2 regions of the Ignatzschineria larvae DSM 13226 genome follow, and region 2 is predicted to be linked to the other one. Evidence: riboswitches for the same ligand, from Rfam matches in the RefSeq annotation. Region 2 holds a riboswitch; the other holds the start of a gene.
What was found. Region 2 has a riboswitch for preQ1 ahead of queC (7-cyano-7-deazaguanine synthase QueC). Riboswitches for the same ligand answer to the same signal wherever they lie in the genome.

Region 1: another riboswitch for preQ1. It lies ahead of WMO13_RS06160 (7-cyano-7-deazaguanine/7-aminomethyl-7-deazaguanine transporter); the one in region 2 lies ahead of queC (7-cyano-7-deazaguanine synthase QueC).

Annotation. Positions count from the first base shown of each region.
Region 1 covers NZ_CP150637.1:1,511,610-1,515,033, forward strand. Annotated here, with positions in the region: gene WMO13_RS06150 (FUSC family protein) at 1-1,221, shown strand, start outside; gene WMO13_RS06155 (hypothetical protein) at 1,435-1,854, shown strand; PreQ1 riboswitch class I at 1,976-2,020, shown strand; gene WMO13_RS06160 (7-cyano-7-deazaguanine/7-aminomethyl-7-deazaguanine transporter) at 2,028-2,687, shown strand; gene cfa (cyclopropane fatty acyl phospholipid synthase) at 2,836-3,424, opposite strand, start outside.
Region 2 covers NZ_CP150637.1:2,330,603-2,334,026, reverse strand. Annotated here, with positions in the region: gene queE (7-carboxy-7-deazaguanine synthase QueE) at 1-699, opposite strand, end outside; gene WMO13_RS09640 (6-pyruvoyl trahydropterin synthase family protein) at 696-1,121, opposite strand; gene queC (7-cyano-7-deazaguanine synthase QueC) at 1,123-1,776, opposite strand; PreQ1 riboswitch class I at 1,781-1,825, opposite strand; gene WMO13_RS09630 (AbgT family transporter) at 2,032-3,424, opposite strand, start outside.

The sequences.
Region 1 (3,424 bases), 820 kb from region 2:
TTACACTTAACCATTACAGGAAATGAGTATTTTCTCTATCTTATGAGTCATTATGCAGAACACAAAGAGAAACTTCCCGATGAATGTTTAGCATTGATTGAACAAATTGAAAGCGCTTTAAAAAACAACCTCAAAAAATCCTCACTTTTCACCATTCCACAGCTATCGGACATAGCGTTACAAAACTATTATCAGACTATGGCGAATATCATCAATGATCCTGCCGAAAATCTGAAACCTATTTCTCTAGAAAAACGCATTACAATCAAAGAGATTTTGCTCAATACGCTTGATCGTAACTCTCTTGTTTTTCTTACCGCTATTCGATTTGGTATTATCACCTCTATTGCGACCATTATTGCCCATAGCTTTGACTTTACTAGATCCTACTGGATTCCTCTATCTTGTGTTGCCGTGATGTCTGGCTCCTCAATGATTGCTACATTCCATAGAGCTTTGCAACGCTCAATGGGAACAATACTCGGCATTATCATCGCCACAATTATTCTCCATTTTCACCCCTCAGGCTATGCGGTGGCACTCTCCATTCTATTATTTACAGCGCTCACTGAACTTTTTATTGTCAAAAATTATGGACTTGCCATTATCTTTATTACACCCAATGCGTTAATTCTTGCAGAAACAATTACCGGCGGAGAATTTTCCGCTTTTTACTTTGCAAGTGCTCGCATGATCGATGTAATCATTGGTAGTATTATTGGCCTTATTGGCGTTATTTTAATGGGTAGAAGAACTGCATCGCTTAGAATCCCGCGGATCATGATGCGCACGCTTCGCAATCAATCTCAAATGTTATTGCTTCTATTCTCTCCAGAAACATCTTCTTCTCACCAACAAATCCATGATCGTATTATCAAAATGCGAACGAATGTTACAAATCTCACAGCACTGTATGATGCTGCCTCTGGCGAAATTCCGCTTAAAAAAGCGCTAATCGAATACTACTGGCCGATCATCTATTCTATTGAAAAGATTGCATTTTTATTAGAGCATGCGGCCGAAGTGGATCACCGAAATATACCGACCGAATCGGAAATTGCTTCTCTAATCTATCTCTTTGAAGTATTAGCAAACTCCCTACAATATAATAATCCAATAACCATTAGACCAGTGCCAATTATCTCGCAATTTCCAGCTATTACGCAAGAAATTATTGCGTTACAAAATGCGATAGAAAAGAGATTATCTGTACCTAAATAAATATATATTCACAGTATTCTTATTAAAAACGGTACTACACCCAAAACAAACATTCTTTCAGAGACAAAAAAGGGAAAGTATATTATTATATGACAAATATGAACAAAAAATAACTTATTAGAATTAAAAGTATTAAGGCTTTTTCTAATTTATACGTTCCATTTTTTAGCCGCAATATCAATTTATCAAAAAATATGAGGATAGATTTTAGTCATGAAAAAAAGTTTGTTAACAATATTAGCACTCTCCTTCTTATCATCACTACATGCAGCAGAGATTACCACTATAAAAGAGACACCAATTACAGATAACGATAAAAAAGCGATTGTTGTCGATATCTATGCACCGGAGGCTGTTACTAAAAGTGATAGAGAAGCCACATTAAAATTAGCGGCTCAGTCTTATGAAGCAAAAGGGTATGAATTTATTCAAGTTATTTTACGCCCATCTTCACACGCAGAATTTACCAATAATTTTGGTTCATTAGGAATTGCAACTTACTCTGTAGATGGTTGCAATCTACAAGGTCTGCAGTGTAAAGATGAAAAATGGAACATCAAAGTGACAGACTACATCCTTACAGAAAAGGATCATAAGAATATTAATGATGTGGTCAATGATGTCAAATATTAGAGCCAATAGTTAAATAACTCGAGATAGGTTATGGATATCGTGTAAATAACTACAAATTATTTGTCTAATTGCCGCATACTATTGCGGCTTTTTTATTACTCCACTTTAGGCTACAATACAGCACCTCGTGGTTCGAGAACCTCCCACGCAAAAAAACTAAGGAATTAAAATTTATGTATCAATTTACGCAAGCGGAGAGACGACGAGCGCTCTATCAGCTCTCTTTCTTTCATATTCTGATTATTGCTTCGAGCAACTATCTTGTACAACTTCCCTTCACCATATTCGGATTTCATACTACTTGGGGCGCTTTCACATTCCCCTTCATCTTCCTCACCACAGATTTAACCATTAGAGTATTTGGCGCTTCACTTGCACGCCGCATTATTTTTGTCGTGATGATTCCGGCACTTATTATCTCCTATGTTATCTCAGTGATCTTTTTCAAAGGCGAATGGCTAGGTTTTAATGAGCTATCAACTTTCAATCTTTTTGTCGCACGAATTGCACTTGCTAGTTTTGCTGGATATCTTGTGGGACAATTAATGGACATTACTGTTTTTAGTTATCTTCGCAGAAATCACCGTTGGTGGGTTGCGCCCAGTGCAGCGGCAATTGCCGGTAACTTTATAGACACAATCGTTTTCTTCTTCATTGCATTTTATCAAAGCGATGATCCATTTATGGCGGCTAATTGGCAGGAAATTGCTCTCGTGGATTATGCGTTTAAATTATTGATTTGTGCTATCTTCTTCCTCCCGCTTTACGGCCTACTCCTGAACTTTATTCTTAAAAAGATGTCATCGCTCCAAGCAGAAAAAATCACAGCATAATTTAATGGATTCTCATAATCTAAATGACTATTTCTTGTCTCTATATTGTTATTGACATAGAACTATAATAAAGATTCCCCTAATAATTTTATAGATCAATATTAGGGGATTATCTTTTATGAATTAGCTTAACTTAAAGTTTGATAGATTAACGAGGGACTCTAATACCACCATCAACACCATTTGGGCTCCAAAGAATTTGCCACAATTGAATATCACGAGCTCTAAATGCACCCGCGCAAGCAAGAAGATAGTAGCTAAACATGCGTTTGAATCTTGGTGTGTAATTATTCTCAATTTCTGGCCAAACATTCACAAATCGCTCATACCATGCCATTAAGGTTCGATCATAATCTGCACCAAAATTATGCCAATCCTCCATTATAAACTTACTTTGACTTGCATTCGCAATTCCTTGGATTGATGGCAAAATACCATTAGGGAAAATATACTTTTCGATCCAAGGATCAACATTGATCTTGTTATAATTAGAACCTATGGTATGCAGTAGAAACAGACCATCTTCCTTAATATTTTTACGTACAACATCAAAATATTCAGAATAATTTTTAGGACCAACATGCTCAAACATCCCGACCGAAACGATACGATCAAATTGATCATCAAGATCACGATAATCTTGTAGCAATATCTTTACGTCTAAATCTCGGCAACGCTCTTGTGCTAATTTCTGTTGTTCTTTGGAGACTGTCACTCCGGTAACAGATACACCGTAG
Region 2 (3,424 bases):
GAGCAACGCATGCAGCTGTGGTAAGACTCGAACATTTTTGAGGGCGGTGGATTGCATCACTTTATCGACTAGTTGCCGATACCTTTGGAGTAGATAGTGAGCTATCGCCGCTTCATCATGATCCTCTAATCGATCATTTCCTACTTGTAGATAGAGGGGAATATCCGGATAAAGCTGGTAGATCTCTTCGGCATAGCGTAAATCCTCATCATTAAAAATGACGACTTTAAGGGAGATATTCCGTCCTTTTAATCGCTGAATAATTTGAGTTAATAACGGGAAATCGGTGATCATTTCACTTGAAGGGGGTTTAGGGGAGAGAGTGACCTCATCGATCTCTAAGAGTGCTTCATTCCAATGAGATCCTTGGGTTTCAATCGCAACTTTAAAACCCGCTTGATGGAGTAAGTGCACCAATTGATCTAATCCCTTAAAGAGCGCAGGATTACCGCCACTAATGGTAATATGATCTACACGATTGTGTTGTAAATGATCTTGTTGCAATGCAATGAGTGCTGTCAGAATCTCTTCACTATTCATTAAGGTAGGTTTAACAGATCCATCCCAAGTGAATTTCGAATCGCACCAAACACATTGATAGTCGCAGGCAGCAAAACGGACAAAGCAAGTTTTGCGCCCAATGACCATTCCCTCACCTTGAACCGTTGGGCCAAAAATCTCTAATACCGGGAAGTTCATATAAAATCCTCCGCTTTGGGTCGATAGCAGACATAACTTGTCGGTGTTTCGCGTACTAATACTTGGAGGCAACGGGGCTGGTGGGGAAGGGTATTCAGATGATCTTGTATTCGTCGCCAAATGGCTTCGGTGACCACTTCAGTGGAAGGTGGGCGCGTACTAAAATCCTCATGGTGATTGAGTAGTGTGTGATCATAGGGGGCATGAACCAGCTTTTTAATCAGCTGAAAATTCACTAAAAAACCACACTCATCTAGCGTATCTCCGACAATTGTGATATTGACAAAATAGGTATGGCCATGAACTTGTTGGCAGATGCCGGCGGATGGATCGGGAATATGGTGGGCGGCTGCAAAATGAAGATCCTTATTCATCTCATAACGAAAAGGATGGGCAGGCGTTGGGTAGAATTGCTGTAACATCTTATTCCCCCTTTTCTGCTAAATATGCTTCTAATCCTTTTTGCCGTAAAATACAGGCCGGGCAAACACCGCAACCAGAAGCAGGAATCCCTTCATAGCAGGTCAGTGTTTTTTGTTGAATATAATCAAATGCGCCTAATTGATCAGAGAGTGCCCATACCTCTTTTTTATCTAACCACATTAACGGCGTATGAATTTGAAAATCGGCCTCCATTGCCAAATTTAATGTGACATTGAGGGATTTTACAAAGTTATCTCTGCAATCAGGATAACCACTGAAATCGGTTTGACTGACACCCACAATAATATGTTGAGCTTCTCTCTGATAAGCCACCATTGCCGCAATAGAGAAGAAGAGATGATTACGGCCGGGAACAAAAGTTGAAGGTAATTCTCCCGCTTTCTGTTCGATGTTGACCTGATTGCTGGTTAAAGCATTTTGCGTGAGTTTAGAGAAGAGATCGAGTTGGAAAGGAAGCCATTCTACGCCAAGCTCTTTGGCAATCGCTTTAGCATGTTGCACCTCTTGCTGATGGCGTTGTCCGTAATCGAACGTTAAAGCAATAACTTCTTGGAATCTCTCTTTTGCCCAGAAAAGGCAAGTAGTGCTATCTTGACCGCCGCTAAATACGACGATTGCTCGCTGCTGTTTCACATGAATCTCCTTAGTTTTTTATAGAGGGTTGCGCTAGAACCTCTTCAATAGCGTCGCAAAAGTATAGCAAACTTTAAAAAAGAAGCTAAAGGGAAATAGAATTTTTTATAAATAAATTTTTACAAATGACATTTATATTTACGAATATGCTAATTTAATAATCAATATATCATTTGGTTTTGTAATAAAAAACCTCGGAAAATTCCGAGGTTCTATCAATTGATTAGATCTTATATCAAATAGGTTATCCGATGACTACATCGGCCCTAAGGGTAATCCTAATGCGTAATAACCTAAGAAGAGTGCACCCCAAGTGGTGACGAGAATAATCGAGTAGGGGAACATAATCGATAGGAATGTGCCAAATTTGACTCTGCTGTTGTATTGAGCGATAAGCGCTAGCACCATCGGGAGGTAGGGGTTTGTTGGGGAGATGACATTGGTCGTGGAATCACCAATTCGATAGGCCATCTGAATGGCATCAGGCTCAATGCCTAAGAGCATCAATAGAGGTACAAAGATCGGTGCCATCATCGCCCATTGTGCTGATCCACTGAAGACTACAAGATTGACTAAGCCTGACAGAATAATGAGCGCTCCTAACATCACGATGGAGGGTAATTCTACACTTGAAAGGAAATCAGCACCGGATACCGCAAGCCAAAGTGAGAGATTTGTCCAGTTAAACCAACCGATAAACTGGGCAATAAAGAAGACTAATACGATATAACCCCCTACATTTTTAAGAGCATTCGTCATTAATCTTGGCAGATCATCAAAGCTTTGAATTGTGCCAGCTAAAACACCAAAGACGATTGAGCAGCTGATAAAGAAAGTCATAATAATCGGAATCATGCCACTTAAGAATGGAGAGGGCACTAATCCCCCTGAAGGACCACGCAGTGGGGAATTTTCGGGATAGATCGTAATGACTAAGAGCGCAATAAAGAGTAGCGCAAAGAGCCCTGTATATTTAAGCGCCCGGCGATCTCGATCGGAAACGGCATATTTTTGACTCTCATCAGAGGCTTTTGCCCCAAAATCTTCCTCTACGGGAAAGCGGGGTTCAATCAGCTTTTCCGTAATCCAAGAGCTCATGATGGTGAGAAATGGCACTGAAAGAAGCATAAAATACCAGTTTGCCGCCGGTGTAATTTCAGCCCCATTAATCGTTGCGGAAGCCTCATTGGTAACGCCAGAGAGTAATACATCCGTCCCGGCAATAAAGATATTGGCTGTAAAACCCGCTGCAACCGCCACAAAGCCGGCACAGATTCCTACAACCGGATTGCGTTTTGTTGCGGCAAAAATAATACCGGCAAGGGGAGGCACTAACACAAAGGCGGCATCAGAGGCTAAGTTACCCACAATGCCCACTAAAAAGATAGAAGCTGTTACAAACCGACGAGGCGCATTGAGGAGTAATGTTTTAATAGCAACATCAGCTAGCTTAACCTCTTGGACTAAACCGACTGCGATCATCATACAGAGTACAAGTCCTAAGGGTTTGAAGTTAATGAAGTTTGTGACTGTTGATTGAAGAATATAGACTAATCCTTCGCCACTAATGAGATTGCGAATAGGCACTGTTTCATGTGAAACAGGATGGGTAATATTGAGTCCTGAACCGCTCATAATCGCTGATATT